One region of the Bacillus sp. NS1 genome, then DNA from elsewhere that is predicted to be linked to it. Evidence: a T-box and tRNA genes for the amino acid it is inferred to sense, from the RefSeq annotation. Region 1 holds a T-box; the other holds one or more tRNA genes.
What was found. The T-box of region 1 lies ahead of thrS (threonine--tRNA ligase). A T-box ahead of a tRNA ligase gene usually reads a tRNA of that ligase, here a tRNA-Thr.

Region 1 (7,807 bases):
ACATCTTCAAGCACTGCCGTCCCTGGCGCTCGGCACCGAACCCGTTCGCCCGATTGAGATGGTCAACGCTTATGCCATGCTCGCAAATGGCGGGAAGAAAATCGAACCGACTTTTATTTCAAGAGTTACGGACGCGGCAGGACATGTGTTGTACGAAAACCCGAATCAACATAAACAGGTGCTTGATGAAAAAGCCGCCTTTGTCACGGCGAGTATGATGACAGGCATGTTTGATACGGATTTAAACGGCTATACGTCGGTAACCGGACGAACGATCACCAACCGCCTGACAAGAACGTACGCGGGAAAATCAGGAACCACCAGCGCAGACAGCTGGATGATCGGCTTCAATCCTAGGCTGGCCGCAGGTGTATGGACCGGCTATGACAAAAACAGCACCATTGACTCGGTCGAAGAAAAAAGCTACGCCAAAACGATTTGGGCTGACTTCATGGAAGATGCGCTTAAAGGAGAACCGGAAACTGCATTCAAACCGCCAAAAGGCGTAACCGGCGTGTATATTGATCCGGCAACAGGCTACACATCCGGCCCCGGCTGTGCAGCCAAACATTACACGTATTTTGTGAAAGGCACTGAGCCATCAAACGTATGCTATGGGGCAGAACCAGCAAAACAAACAAAAGAGCTGCATCCAGTCAAAGAGAAGCCCGCTTCCCCAAAAAAATGGTGGGACAAATGGCTGGGGCGGAATCATTGAAATAACCCGGCTCCTCAGAGGCCGGGTTATTCGTATGGTTCCTTCATCATCCATGGAAGCCATGTTACGCAATCAAATCCAGTCACCCGTTTCGACATCATATCTCCCTAAAAATGAAAAACCCCGAGTCTTGTTTCGGCTCGGGATTTTCCATGTCCTATTTCTGTATCACCAGTTTACTCAATGTTTACGAAAAATAGTTCAAATTTTCTAAAAGTTCACAGAAAGTTCACAAATTAATTATTTTCCGGAAGCAGGCCTGTTTTTAATTCATCTGAAGACCGGTCCCATAGGCCCTGATCATGATTTTTCAAAAACTCGCCGAGCACACGCTTCGAGCTGTCGTCCATTTTATCAATGATAATTTTCCGTTTCATTGATTTATCCATTAGATTCACATGCTCAGGCAGCGATTTGTAGCCTCTTCTGATGCTTCTGTCGACCGTCATTTCACAGGCTGTCACCCCTGCGTAATAAGGCCCCTCTTCTCTTCTGTCAATCGTCACCCACACAAGCCAGTATGGTTTGCCGTTTGGAACTTCTTCTTTATTCGGCAGAAATTTAATTCCTTTTTCAACGGTGCTGCGGGCGTGCATGGCGCCAATATCAACGAATGCTTCTTTTTCCTCTACGTCTACGAATACGGGAGAAATGTTATCGAGGCTGAGTGCCCCTACACCGAAGCCGCCGTGTCCGTCTGTCGGGTCACTTTTGATAATATTAAACCCGATTGATTTTTTCTTTTTTTCTTCCATGAGTTCTACCTCCTACAAAAGCGGTTGAAATATTGCTGAAAACAGCTTTAAAATCGAATCTCTTCCGGCATTGAGCATCGGCCAAAGCACGTAAGATCCGAGCGGTGTCACAAACAGAACCAAAAAGACGATAAAGCCGTAGCTTTCCGCCTGCGTCATCTTGGCACGGACCCCCGGCGGAACTAGATCTTCAATAATCCGATAGCCATCGAGCGGAGGAAGCGGCAGCAGATTAAATAAAAACAAGACAAGGTTCAGCTGTATCCAAATGGAAAAAAACTGATCCAGCCCCGTGCTGAACGCCGCAAACAGCTCCATTCCGTATGCATGCATCAACACTAACAAAAAGAAACCGATAAACGCAAGAATCAGGTTACTGACGGGTCCGGCGATAGATACGAGCACACCGGCAAGCCTCGGTTTCTTAAAGAAGCGGCGATTAACGGGAATAGGGCGCGCCCATCCGAAGCCGGCCACCAAGATCAAAATGGTTCCGAACGGATCAAGGTGTTTAATGGGATTGAGCGTCAGCCTTCCTTGTCTTTTCGCCGTATCGTCACCGAATTTGTATGCGACATAAGCGTGGGCAAGCTCGTGCATCGTAAACGACACAATTAACGTGATGACGAGGTATGGCATTAAAGATAACGGATAATATAAAAAACGGTCCAAGTGAGATATCCCTCTTTCTAAAAATGCAAGAATTTACTTTATTCAGTATACTATAAGAAGCCTCTTTTTCTAAAGAGAGGAAACGAGATAAAGGAGGATTCAGCACCCATGCCATACGTAACCGTCAAAATGCTCGAAGGCCGTACAGACGAGCAAAAACGCAATCTTGTCGAGAAAGTAACAGAAGCTGTAAAGGAAACTACAGGTGCTTCTGAAGAAAAAATTGTTGTATTTATAGAAGAAATGAGAAAAGACCATTATGCCGTCGCAGGCAAACGCCTGAGTGATATGGAATAGTCTCTATAAAGCCGGGGCTTTGCGCACCGGCTTTTTCTATTCCTATTGGGTCAGCTTCTCAATAATCGCTAAGAATGTCTTTTTCTCTTCGGCTGTCAAACGTTCAAACATGCCGTCAATCAGCTGCTGGCGGTTTTCGATCATTTGCTCAGCCGCTCCCCGGCCCGATTCAGAAAGCGTAATCCATACAGTACGGCGGTCATTGTTATTTCTGGATCTCTCAATAAACCCCTCCTGTTCTAAATGGTTCAGAGCGGTTGTTGTGGCAGAGGGAGACAGTGTGACTTCCTTCAGAATATCCTTTATGGTGCAGCTCCCATGTCTGTATATGATCCGCAAAATAAATCCTCTTACATTATTTACGTGTTTCGGAACGGTGGCTTCATCTAATTGCTTCGTGCTTTTCAAATATTTTGTAAGTGCGTGATCCAGCAAATTTGCTTCCAGTTTGTCATGGTCCATGTAGATTTCCCCATTTCGAGATGCATTCATAACATACGAACGATATGATTTACTTATTATTTTACTGATTCCGGATAGGGAAAGTCAAAAAAGCAAAATGAGAATTCACAGCTTTTCTCCTAGATCCTTCGATTTTTCACCTGTTTGACAAGGTTATCTTTAAACGTCTGAAAAGGAACGTGTTCATTCTGCTGATCTCCGAATTGGCGGACGTTTACTGCGCCTTCCTGTTCTTCATGATCCCCTAGCACCAGCACGTACGGGATTTTCTGCACCTGTGACTCTCTGATTTTGTAGCCCAGCTTCTCATTGCGCTCATCAATGCCAGCTCTTATCCCCAGCTGCTTCAGCTCTGCCTGCACCTTTCTGCAATAGTCCAAATGAACGTGCGAAACCGGTATGATTTGAACCTGAATCGGTGCGAGCCAGGCTGGGAATGCCCCGCCGAAATGCTCGATTAAAATGCCGAAGAAACGGTCGATTGAGCCGAATACCGCTCTGTGTATGACAACAGGACGAACCTTTTCATTGTGTTCATTAATATATGTTAAATCAAATTTTTCCGGCATTTGAAAATCAAGCTGAATTGTCGCACATTGATGGCTTCGTTTCAGGGCATCCCTTATGTGAAAATCAATTTTCGGACCGTAAAACGCTCCATCGCCTTCATTGATCTCATAAGGCAGACCGAGCTCCTCAAGGACGTTTGCCAAGGCACGTTCCGAAGCTTCCCAAAGGCTGTCATCGCCTAACGAATCCTCCGGGCGAGTCGAGAGTTCGACAGAATACTCGAAGCTAAATGTACGATATACCTCATCAATCAATCCAATCGCTTCTTTGATCTCACTCTCAATCTGATCCTCCCGAACAAAGATATGGGCGTCATCCTGGCAGAACGTCCGGACGCGAAGCATTCCGTTTAGAGCGCCGCTGTATTCATGGCGATGCACCTGGCCAAATTCCGCCATGCGAATCGGCAGATCCCGATACGAATATAGGCTGTTTTTAAAGATGAGCATATGTCCGGGACAATTCATCGGCTTCATTGCGAAACTTGTATCATCCACTTCTGAAAAATACATATTGTCGCGATAATGGTCCCAGTGTCCTGACTGCTCCCATAACCGCTGATTCATCATAAACGGCGTACGCACCTCATCGTAGCCGGCCTTTGTTTGCAGCTCACGCGAGAAGCGTTCCAGTTCATTGCGGACAATCTGCCCTTTCGGCAAGTAAAACGGCATCCCCGGCGCTTCTTCAGAAAACATAAACAGCCCTAGTTGTTTGCCCAGCTTGCGGTGGTCTCGTTTTGCCGCTTCTTCCAGCATATGCAGATGCGCATCGAGATCTTTTTTCTTGTGAAACGCAACCCCGTACACCCGCTGCAGAACTTCATTTTCGCTGTCTCCGCGCCAATAAGCGCCCGATAATCTTGTCAGTTTGAACGCCTTGATCATTCCTGTAGAAGGAAGATGCGGCCCGCGGCACAGATCAATGAATTCTCCCTGCTGATACAGCGAGATATCCTCTCCGCGCGGAATATCCTTCAAAATCTCCAGCTTAAACGGCTCACCTTTTTTGGCAAACAGCTCTTCAGCCTCTTCGTAGGAAACCTCAATTCGTTTAATTTCCAAGTTTTCATTTATAATGTTTTTCATTTCTTTTTCGATGGTTTCTAAGTCTCCTGATGTCAAGCTTTGCTCAAGCTTCATGTCATAGTAGAAGCCGTCTTCAATCACTGGACCTATCCCCAATGACACTTCGCCGTGCAGACGTTTCACCGCTTGAGCCAGTACGTGCGCTGATGTGTGGCGAAGCACCTGCAAGCCTTCTTGGGAATCAAGTGTGATAATCGAAAGCTCAGCATCCTCCTCCAGCTTGAAACTGAGATCGACGAGCTTGCCGTTAACCTGACCCGCTGCCGCCTTCTTTTGCAGACTGGAACTGATAGAACCAGCTGCTTCTTTGATTGTGATGCCTTTCGGATATTCCTTGATCTGTCCGTCCGGAAGCTGAATGTGTACATGTTTACTCATTTTTAAACACTCCTTCATAATTGTTTATATAAAAAAACACACCCGTCCCGCTGTAAGGGACGAGTGTGTGATTAACCCGTGGTTCCACCCAAATTTCCGACAAACGCTATGTTGTCGGCTTGGTGCTGTAACGCAGCATAGACGGCATTGGATACTTTAATTCCCCAATGCTGCTCCAAGGCGGTAAATGATCATCCTAAGCTGGGAAGCTCTCACCTTTCCTTCCCTCTCTGAAAACCGTAATGATTATTCATGTCCTTTTCATTGCATGTATTTAGTTATAAAAAAACACACCCATCCCTCTAAAAGGGACGAATGTGTTTATTATCCGTGGTTCCACCCAAATTCCCGATCAACACATATAGTAAGTGTATCGGCTTTAAGGTGCTGTAACGCAGCATGACGGTATCAGATACTTGATTTCCCCGATACGGCTCAAAGGCGGTAAGCTGCTTTCCCTGCGTTAGGAAGATCTCAGCTGTCCTTCCCTCTCTGGAAACCGTAAAAAGCATCTCATGTCCTTATCAGCGCCTGTATACATTACTGATCGTTTGGTATTTCATATATTTTACAATACATTTCCTGATACAGCAATCTGTTTTGTTAAAAAAAGCAAAAGAAACGGTTCATTTCTTTTGCTTGGTATGGTTAACAAATCTGCTTCAGTTCCTCTATGTATTGAAGCGCTTCGTCATATTCTTCATTTGTATACTTTTGCTTGCTTTTGATTGTAAAGACTTTTTCTTTCTTTTCCTCATCCTCAAGCCCGTCAAAGTAAAGGATCGTGGAAACCAGCTCTAAAAATCGTGATGAACGGTTGTTTACACTTTCGATATACCCTTTGATATCTGGCATATCTAAATCAGCATGGTCTAAAAATTCAGAGCCTGTCTCAGTCAGGGAATAACGGTATTGAAAGTAGCCGCCCTTTTTTTCCTTCACCTCATGCAGAAATCCAAGGTTGCACAGCTCTTCAATCTGGAGCGTCAGTTCCTCTGAATACGGTCCGTAAAAGTGAAAATCATATTTCTCATAGAAAGGAAACTGCATTTTCTTTGCGATATAAATCATTTTCTGCAGCTTCTTCCGCCCGATGATTTCTCCAGAATCCGAGAACACCTTCATCAGTTTTGCATGTTCTTTCAACAAATTCCCGACATCTCCTTTTTCCTTCTTTCCAATTTCTATGTCAGTCCCAGCAGCTGCCGGATTTTCATTTTCGCTTCCGGATGTTCAGAGCCGTCACAAATCAGGTCCTTCGGATAGTACAGCTTGTGGTCCGTCCGCCGTTTTCCGGAGATGGATTCCACAATAGCCGATTGTCTGGACAGCTCTTTAATTTGGCCGTTTTGCGTCAAGAGATGGATCGGCAGACGCTCCTCTTCCTCTCCAGGACGGTAAAAATCGTATGGCAGATCTGAAGAAGAATCAACGACCAAATAATAGCTCGGATCGATTCCCGCCTCTTTGAACAATGAGGTCAGCTCAAAATAAGCCGACATTTCTTCATTCGGATTGAATTCAACGTATTGGAACAGCTGGCGGTTAATGAATCTGCGGCACAAATCGGATAGAATCGAATCTTCTTCATCCTCCCAGGCCTGGAAGTAATACAAAATAATAGATTCATCCAGCTTCACATAATCCTCCAGTGTCAATTTCCCTTCAAAAATAGAATAGAAATGGACCGGAGCGTGAGTGAAGACATAGCCTTCATCGTGCAGCTGCTTCGCCCTGTGAAGAATCTTCGTTAAAATAACCTCTGCGCTTCTTGTCACAGGATGGAAATACACCTGCCAATACATTTGATAGCGGCTCATGATATAGTCTTCGACAGCGTGCATCCCGCTTTCTTTAATGACGATCTGATCCTCGCGCGGGCGCATCACCCGAAGAATCCGCTCCATATCAAAATGGCCGTAGCTGACGCCCGTATAATAAGCGTCGCGCTGCAGGTAATCCATGCGGTCTGCGTCTATCTGACTCGAAATCAGGCTGACCACTTGCTTGTTTTTATATGTTTTGGCAATGACTTCAGCAACATCCTGCGGGAAACTAGGGCTCACTTTTCTAAGCACCTGATTGACCTCTGTATCCCCCAAAATGATATCTCTTGTAAAATCTTCGTGGTCAAGGTGAAAGACTTTTTCAAATGAATGCGAGAACGGCCCGTGCCCGAGATCATGAAGCAGCGCCGCGGCCAAACAGAGTTCGCGCTCACTGTCATCCCATTCAGGGCGGCCTTTAAAGACGTCATCAACCATTCTCCTGACAATTTCATAGACACCGAGAGAATGGTTGAACCGGCTGTGCTCAGCGCCATGGAACGTCAAATACGTCGTGCCGAGCTGCTTGATTCTGCGGAGACGCTGAAATTCACGGGTCCCGATCAAATCCCATATCAGCTTGTCCCGTACATGAACATAGCGGTGCACCGGATCTTTAAACACTTTTTCTTCTGATAATTTTCCATTTGGATACGCCATCGTCATTCCCTCTTTTTTTTAGCCGTGTTTCTATTATATCGACTCTATTCTTTGAAAACATCCTTGAATTTGCCCGGCGATTTGTTCCATCTTCACGAAAAACACATGATGTGAAGCAAAAAAGCCTGACCCGAAGGCCTAGGCTAAGAAAAATATGTTTTTACTTTTTTATTTTCTTTTTTACTTTGTCAATCAGCTCATCCTCTGTCGGAGCTGACAGCGGGCGATTGTTCACAAAAGCAAATGATTTTTTCCGTCCGGGCCCGCAATAAGATTGGCATCCTACCTCAACCTTTGCGTCCGGGTCCACTTCTTTTAAACGCGGCAGCAAGGTTTTGATATTAGTGGCTTGGCAATCATCACACACTCGAAATTCATTAG
Region 2 (7,807 bases), on a different contig from region 1:
CAGGAAGGCTTCCTGTCCGTTCAATTTTAAAGGGCACCTTTTTACTCGGGCTTGTCACCGGAACGGTAATCTTGATGACAGAGGGCTCTACGTCGACAGGAAGCGCGTTTCCGTCTTTATCATAGACAGTCACTTTCGCTTCCTTTTCAATCGTTTCATCTGCGTTTTCCAAATTCACTGAAGCTTTTACAAGAGAAATATTATCAATCACATTTTTAGATCCGGTAATCTGAACATTTTTCGGACTGACAATCGGCTGCTCCGGAGAATAGCCTTTTTTCATCTTGCTTTTATTGTAGTACTCCACTTCTACGGGAAAGCTTTTGGTCGTCCGTTCTTGAATGGTAACTGTCGTAACAGACGGATTGATTGAGATTGTCAGCCCATCCGACACGTTTTTGGCCTTTAGCTCAACCTTATGTGTGCCGGTTTTCAAATTTTCCATATCGGCATATATTTCAAAATTCTTAGTCTGTCTAGCCTTTTTCACGGCGCTTGTCGAGCCTTTTATCGTGACATTAACCGTTTGCGGAACACCTGTCACGACGTAATTTTCATCATCATAATACGCTTTGACCGGAATATCGGTCAGTGTTGCTTCATCAGTTGTTGATGTCGGAAAGAAAGATTCACCAGGTTTTTTTGGAGTCGGTGCTTGATTGCTGTTAACCGCCACATAAAGCAAGAGCGCGAAAAGCAGAGCAATCATTTTCACAGCCCAGCGGTTGTTTAAGAATTTATCCATTTTTCTTGCCCCTCCAATACCAGCGGTTAGAAGAAGTGTCTCTGGTGTTTTTCTTAAACTCGGCTTCAAGCATTTCTTTCAACGCTTCTTCCGTCAGCTCTCTGTGAAGGTCTCCGTTCTTCGCCACACTGACGCCGCCGGTCTCTTCAGACACAATAATTGTCAAACTGTCTGTTACTTCACTGATGCCCACAGCCGCCCTGTGCCGCGTACCCAGTTCTTTTGAGATAAACGGGCTTTCAGAAAGCGGCAGATAACAGGCGGCCGCGGCAATCTCATTATTCTTCATAATCACCGCACCATCATGAAGCGGGGTATTTGGGATAAAAATATTGATCAGCAGCTCAGAGCTGACTTTTGCATTCAATGGTATGCCCGTCTCAATATAATCCCCCATTCCAGTATCCCGCTCAATGGTCAGCAGGGCGCCTATACGGCGTTTCGCCATATAATTGATTGCTTTTGTAATGGCCTCAATTGTTTTCTGCTGCGCTTCCTCTACAGGTGTGCCGCTCCTAGAAAAAAAGCGGCCGCGGCCAAGCTGTTCAAGCGCTCTTCTCAGCTCTGGCTGGAAAATAATAATAATTGCTAAAAATCCCCATGTTATCGCTTGGTCCATCAGCCATTGAAGCGTGCTGAGGCCCAAATATTGGCTGGCCATACGGACAAGCACGATCACTACAATTCCTTTTAACAGCTGAACCGCTTTCGTGCCGCGTATCACCATAATCAATTTATATATCACATACCAAACAAGGAGAATATCAACGGCATTGCCGAGGTACTGCAAAAAAGGGATATCCTCAAAAGCCATTTCCTCGTCCTCCAAGATTTCAGTCATTTCGTATTTTGTGTTTTACGTGTTACGCATATGTACTTTACATAGCGAGCCCATTATACCACATTTCGATTTGGCAAGTGAAATGTGCCAGCCCGTTCAGCCCATAAAAAAAGAGCAAAGCGGCTGACGCGCTTTACTCTTTCCCTTTCGGATTTAATGCATTGACTACACTTTTCCCCGCAGACTTCATCTTGTACCATGTCCAGTCGAATAATTGATTGATTTCTTCAATCTGACCGGTGACTTGTCCAGCAGAGGCCATATACTTTTCGCCGTTTACGACGGTTACATTCCCGTCTATTTTGCCTTTAATAATCAGCTTGCCGTTTTTGACAGTGACATCACCTTTGACCGTCTCACCTTCTGGCACGGTCACAGTGTGATTATGCACCACAAGATTCGGCTGCTTGGACACGCTGAAATTGTGGTCATTATGCCAGCTGTTAAAAAAACCTCCGCCCATCAAAATGATGAATACCGCAGCAGCTGCGATAACAGGATGGGTTCTGAACCACCTTTTCACAGAAGCTCTTTTCTTCTCCTTAGGCAATTTCGCCATGACATTAGCGGTAAAATCCGCGGGGGCTTCGACATGCGATGTGCTCCGGACGAGCGCTATAGATTTTTCCATCTCATAAAAATGCTTTCTGCATTTCTCGCATGTCTCCAGATGTTCATTTAATACGTGTTCATCTTTTGGAAGGATATCTCCATCAAGATGCATATGCATAAGCTGCACAATTTGTTCAGGACAGCTCATTTCATCACCCCACTTAAAGATCCCTTAATTGTTTTCTAAGAGCCTCTCTGCCCCTGTGAATCCGAGTTTTCACAGTCCCCACAGGAATGTTCAGAATCTCCCCGATTTCAATTAATGAGAGTTCATCAATATACTTTAATACGATAACTGTTCTGTATTTGTCAGGAAGCTTTAAAATTTTCTGCTGAATCGTGTTTGAGAGCTCCAGTGACACAACTGCATCCTCTGGCAATACCCCATCTGCGGCGATTTGGGAATACATGGTCAAGCCTTCCGTACCAGCCACCTCTGCATCGAGGTAATAATCCGGCTTCTTTTTGCGAATGCGGTCAATAGTTAAGTTGGTCGCGATTCGATAAAGCCAAGTTGAAAATTTCCGGTTAATATCAAAACTGTCGATATTAACGTACGCTCTGATGAAAGCCTCCTGTGCTATATCCTCTGCCTCATGCACATTACCAAGCATACGGTAGCAAAGCTGATAAATTTTATCCTTGTAAATATCTACGATGTCCGCAAATGCATCTTGGTCGCCTTTTTTGACTTGTTTAATTCTCTTTTTAATCATCATTTCCATATTTATCTAACCTCTGCCTTCACCGGTCTGTATGTATACGAGCTTCGTTTCAAAAGGTTTCAATTTTTTTATAAAATAAGTTTAACAAATTTTTGGCAGGGTGTAGATGGTAATTCGTGAATAAACTACCTTAACATATTTTTAAAATTATTATACAGACTGAACAGTTAGAAGTTGGAATTATTTTTCAAAAAGAAAAAAGACACCTTTTGGTCAAAGGTGTCTGTGACTGGGCTAGCTGGATTCGAACCAACGCATGACGGAGTCAAAGTCCGTTGCCTTACCGCTTGGCTATAGCCCAATAATGGTGGAGGGGGGCAGATTCGAACTGCCGAACCCTGAGGGAGCGGATTTACAGTCCGCCGCGTTTAGCCACTTCGCTACCCCTCCATATTCATATTAAGAAAAACAGTGCCGGCAAGAGGACTTGAACCCCCAACCTACTGATTACAAGTCAGTTGCTCTACCAATTGAGCTACACCGGCAAGATGGTGGAGGATGACGGGCTCGAACCGCCGACCCTCTGCTTGTAAGGCAGATGCTCTCCCAGCTGAGCTAATCCTCCAAATGGTGACCCGTACGGGATTCGAACCCGTGTTACCGCCGTGAAAGGGCGGTGTCTTAACCGCTTGACCAACGGGCCGTTTGTGTTCTCGTCGAGCTGACAAAAGTTATTATATACAGGTTACCCCCTGTTTGTAAAGAGGAAAATTAAATTTTTTATTTTCAAACTTTTTAACTCCTTTTTTAACTGAAAAAGCCTCCCAACATTAGTCATTTATTTTATGATAGAGACAAACGATGCAAGAGAGGAGAAACCAATATGATCCTAGTCAGTTCTTGCCTTGGAGGCATTGAATGCAGATACAACGGCTCTCACGCCGCATCAGAGAAAATCAGAAAACTTGTCGGTGAAAATAAAGCAGTTATGGCTTGCCCTGAGCTTCTTGGCGGCTTCTCAACTCCTCGTGAACCTGCAGAAATTATCGGAGGCACCGGCGAGGATGTTCTCAATGGAACCGCGAAAATCATGACAGCTTCAGGAGAAGATGTAACAGAATTATATATGGAAGGTGCCGCTAAGACATTAGCTTATGCAAAAGAAATCAATGCCTCTGCCATCATATTAAAAGAAAACAGTCCATCGTGCGGAAGCGGTTTTATCTATAACGGCACATTCTCTGGCGCAAAAATCACCGGCAGCGGAGTGACCGCCGCACTGTTAGAGCAAGCAGGCTACCGCGTCATTTCAGAAAACCAGCTAGACGACATATTGTAAGGAGGCCGCCACATGACTCTAGACATTTCTTTATCCTTCTATAAGCCTGAACACTTGCCGGAGCTTCAATCATTCACGCTTAACAACGATGACAAACGCTTTACCTCTCTCCCCAAAGAGGTGCTGACTCAGGCCCTGAGCATACGGGACCGGTATCCGGTTATCATCTTAAAAGACGATCTCCCAGTCGGTTTTTTCATTTTACATACATCAAAAGAAACGCTGGCACCCTATTCTAACAATCCATTTGCTTTACTGCTCAGTTCCCTGTCATTAAACGCTGTGCATCACGGAAAAGGCTATGCAAAAAAAGCAATGCTTCAGCTTCCCTCTTTTGTGAGCGGTTATTTTCCATGGTGCGATGAAATCATTTTGGCCGTCAATCATCTGAACACACGCGCAAAGCGCCTTTATATGAAAAGCGGGTTCCTTGATAAAGGCAGGAGAAGAATCGGACCGCTCGGAGAACAGCTGATCCTTCATTATTTCTTATAGCCTGAAGTGAAATAAAATTTCAAAAATGCAAAAACATAGTTGAAATATCATGACAGAAATGAATATACTGAATATTAAGATACATTATTCTAAACAGGGGGCATCCTCATGTCAGAACCATTAAACCTTCACCGTCTTACAACGGAATCACGCAATAGCCAAACAGCTGAAATCCATAAAGCAAATACACTCGACATCCTCAAAATGATCAACAACGAAGATTTAAAAGTCGCAGCCGCCGTTCAGCAGGTTCTCCCCGATATTAAAACAGCTGTAGACTGCGCGTATGACTCATTTCAAAATGGAGGCCGGCTCATATACACAGGCGCTGGCACAAGCGGCAGACTCGGTGTCATGGATGCTGTTGAATGTCCTCCCACCTACAGCGTAAGCCCAGATCAGGTCATCGGAATTATGGCTGGAGGTCCCAAAGCATTTTTACAGGCAGCAGAGGGCATTGAAGACAGTGAAGAAGCAGGAGCCGAAGATTTAAAAAACATACAACTCACTTCATACGACACCGTCATTGCCATCGCAGCAAGCGGCCGTACACCTTATGCAGCGGGCGCCCTAACATACGCCCGCAAAGTCGGAGCACACACTGTCGCCCTTACCTGTAATGAGCATTCGGCCATCAGCAAGGATGCGGATCACAGCATTGAGGTTGTCGTCGGACCTGAGGCTATTACAGGATCAACACGTATGAAAGCCGCAACTGCTCATAAAATGATTCTAAACATGATATCTACCGCTGTAATGGTCAAAATCGGCAAGGTTTACGAAAACTTGATGGTAGACGTCAACATCAGCAACAAAAAACTAAAAGAACGCGCCATCAGCATCATCCAAAGCCTTACAAACGCTTCATACGACACAGCCAGACACACTCTAGAACAAGCCAATCATCACGTCAAAACAGCAATCGTCATGCTCAAAACTAGCACAGATCAGGAACAAGCTAAAACATTGCTTGATCAAACAAACGGTTTTATAGACAAAGCAATCGAAAATTACCATTCAGAATAAGGAGAGACCAAGAATGGCAACAGGCGGTTTAGCGATCATTCAATCAATGAAACACAAGCTCCCTCCATCCGAGCGTAAACTTGCGGATTACATCCTAACTCATCCCCACAAAGCAATTGAAAGCACTGTCAGCGAAATCAGCGCCTTAGCCAATTCAAGTGACGCTGCCGTCATCAGGCTCTGCAAATCACTCGGTCTAAAGGGTTTTCAAGATTTAAAAATGAGAGTGGCAGGCGATCTGGCAAAGCCTGCTGTACAAGGCTATCGGGACATTGCGCCTCACGAACCTCTGTCCTCCATTTCTGAAAAAGCGGCCGGCAATGCCATTCAAGCCATTCAGGACACTTCAGACTTGATGGACTACAAAGAGCTTGAACGAGCGGTTTCTCTGCTTCTCAAAGCTCATACTGTGCATTTTATCGGCGTCGGGGCTTCCGGCATTGTCGCCAAGGACGCCCAGCAAAAGTGGCTTCGCATCCATAAACTAGCAACTGCGTTCACAGACACTCATCTTGTGGCATCATTAATCGCAAATGCAGATAAGGGTGACATCGTATTTGCCATTTCGTTTTCGGGAGAGACGCAGGAAATCATCGAACTGATTACGATGGCTAAGGAAAAAGGCATCACAACGATCAGCCTGACACAATACAGCCAGACATCCGTCTCCGCGCTGGCTGATGTCCCATTATACACAGCACATTCCAACGAAGCCTTAATTCGAAGTGCAGCCACTTCCTCCCGCCTCGCCCAGCTTTTTATGATCGATGTTTTGTTTTTAAGCATGGCGGCTGAGCAGTATGAAGAAACAACCGGTTATATCGATAAAACGAGAGCAGCCATACAATCTATGAGAAAAAAATAAGGCATCTTGAAGAGGAGGGGTTTTGATGAGCAAAGAAAATAACTACCATCATCTCGCAAAGAAAATCCTTGAGCTATGCGGAGGAAAATCCAATATTTCCTCGTATACGCATTGCATGACACGCCTTCGAATTACGCTTTACAATGAAAGCAAAGCAGATGCTCAGGCTATAAGAGAGCTTGACGGCGTTTTTGGGGTCGTCGAAGCTGAAACCTTACAAATCATCCTCGGCACAGGAGTTGTCAACCATGTCACAGCCTCTTTCTCTAAGCTCGTATCAGCAGAAGAAGGTGTCGACGTCAAAGAAGCAGCGGCCAAAAAGAAAGCCGACATAAACCGAAAAAACGCTACTCCTTTTAAACTTTTCTTACGTAAAATTGCCAGCATCTTTATCCCTCTAATTCCTGCACTCGTCGCTTCCGGTTTAATCACTGGGATTACCAAAGCAATCATTCAAGCCGGCTGGCTCTCTGCAGAATCACAAGTCGCTGTTATCCTGACAGTCATCGGATCAGGATTGTTCACTTACCTCGGCATTCTCGTCGGCATTAACGCATCGAAAGAATTTGGCGGGACACCCGCTCTTGGAGCTCTGGCAGGGATCTTGATTATGAATCCGGAGATCGCAAAGATCAGTTTATTCGGAGAACAGCTCCTTCCAGGCAGGGGAGGCCTGATCGGGGTTCTTTTCGCAGCCATATTCATTGCTTACACCGAACAATTTATCCGCCGTTTTATTCCTCAATCACTCGATATCATAGTCACCCCAACCGTCTCACTGTTAATCACCGGAATCGTAACGTATGTCGTATTTATGCCTTTAGGCGGCTTCATTTCTGATGCCATTACATCCGGCCTTCTGTCCATCTTGGACATCGGCGGCATCGCTGCAGGCTTTATTCTGGGCGCTACCTTCCTACCTCTTGTCGTAACTGGACTGCATCAAGGCTTGACGCCTGTGCACATGGAATTGATCAATTCAATCGGCAATGATCCTCTGCTCCCTATATTGGCTATGGGAGGCGCGGGACAGGTAGGCGCCGCCTTTGCCATCTTTGTGAAAACGAAAAAAACAACATTGAGGAAGGCAATCGCCGGTGGGCTTCCGTCGGGGCTGCTCGGTATTGGTGAACCGCTTATTTTCGGAGTCACGCTGCCACTTGGACGCCCGTTTTTAACAGCATGCTTAGGAGCTGGAATCGGCGGCGCTTTTCAAGCT

Region 2: it encodes a tRNA-Thr, which carries the amino acid that the T-box ahead of thrS (threonine--tRNA ligase) is inferred to sense. The anticodon was not compared.

The regions. Positions count from the first base shown of each region.
Region 1 covers NZ_JBZAZF010000001.1:381,109-388,915, reverse strand. The annotation lists gene AC4CV5_RS01980 (transglycosylase domain-containing protein) at 1-718, shown strand, start outside; gene AC4CV5_RS01975 (YwhD family protein) at 955-1,473, opposite strand; gene AC4CV5_RS01970 (site-2 protease family protein) at 1,486-2,145, opposite strand; gene thmT (2-hydroxymuconate tautomerase) at 2,254-2,442, shown strand; gene AC4CV5_RS01960 (MarR family transcriptional regulator) at 2,485-2,904, opposite strand; gene thrS (threonine--tRNA ligase) at 3,024-4,940, opposite strand; T-box leader at 4,993-5,214, opposite strand; T-box leader at 5,245-5,477, opposite strand; gene AC4CV5_RS01950 (YwgA family protein) at 5,589-6,089, opposite strand; gene AC4CV5_RS01945 (HD domain-containing protein) at 6,125-7,426, opposite strand; gene AC4CV5_RS01940 (YuzB family protein) at 7,587-7,807, opposite strand, start outside.
Region 2 covers NZ_JBZAZF010000006.1:18,026-25,832, reverse strand. The annotation lists gene cdaR (CdaA regulatory protein CdaR) at 1-745, opposite strand, end outside; gene cdaA (diadenylate cyclase CdaA) at 738-1,559, opposite strand; gene rsiW (anti-sigma-W factor RsiW) at 1,720-2,346, opposite strand; gene sigW (RNA polymerase sigma factor SigW) at 2,360-2,923, opposite strand; tRNA gene AC4CV5_RS18540 (tRNA-Gln) at 3,153-3,224, opposite strand; tRNA gene AC4CV5_RS18535 (tRNA-Tyr) at 3,229-3,313, opposite strand; tRNA gene AC4CV5_RS18530 (tRNA-Thr) at 3,336-3,408, opposite strand; tRNA gene AC4CV5_RS18525 (tRNA-Val) at 3,413-3,488, opposite strand; tRNA gene AC4CV5_RS18520 (tRNA-Glu) at 3,492-3,566, opposite strand; gene AC4CV5_RS18515 (2-thiouracil desulfurase family protein) at 3,747-4,202, shown strand; gene AC4CV5_RS18510 (GNAT family N-acetyltransferase) at 4,215-4,697, shown strand; gene murQ (N-acetylmuramic acid 6-phosphate etherase) at 4,806-5,723, shown strand; gene AC4CV5_RS18500 (MurR/RpiR family transcriptional regulator) at 5,737-6,588, shown strand; gene AC4CV5_RS18495 (PTS transporter subunit EIIC) at 6,614-7,807, shown strand, end outside.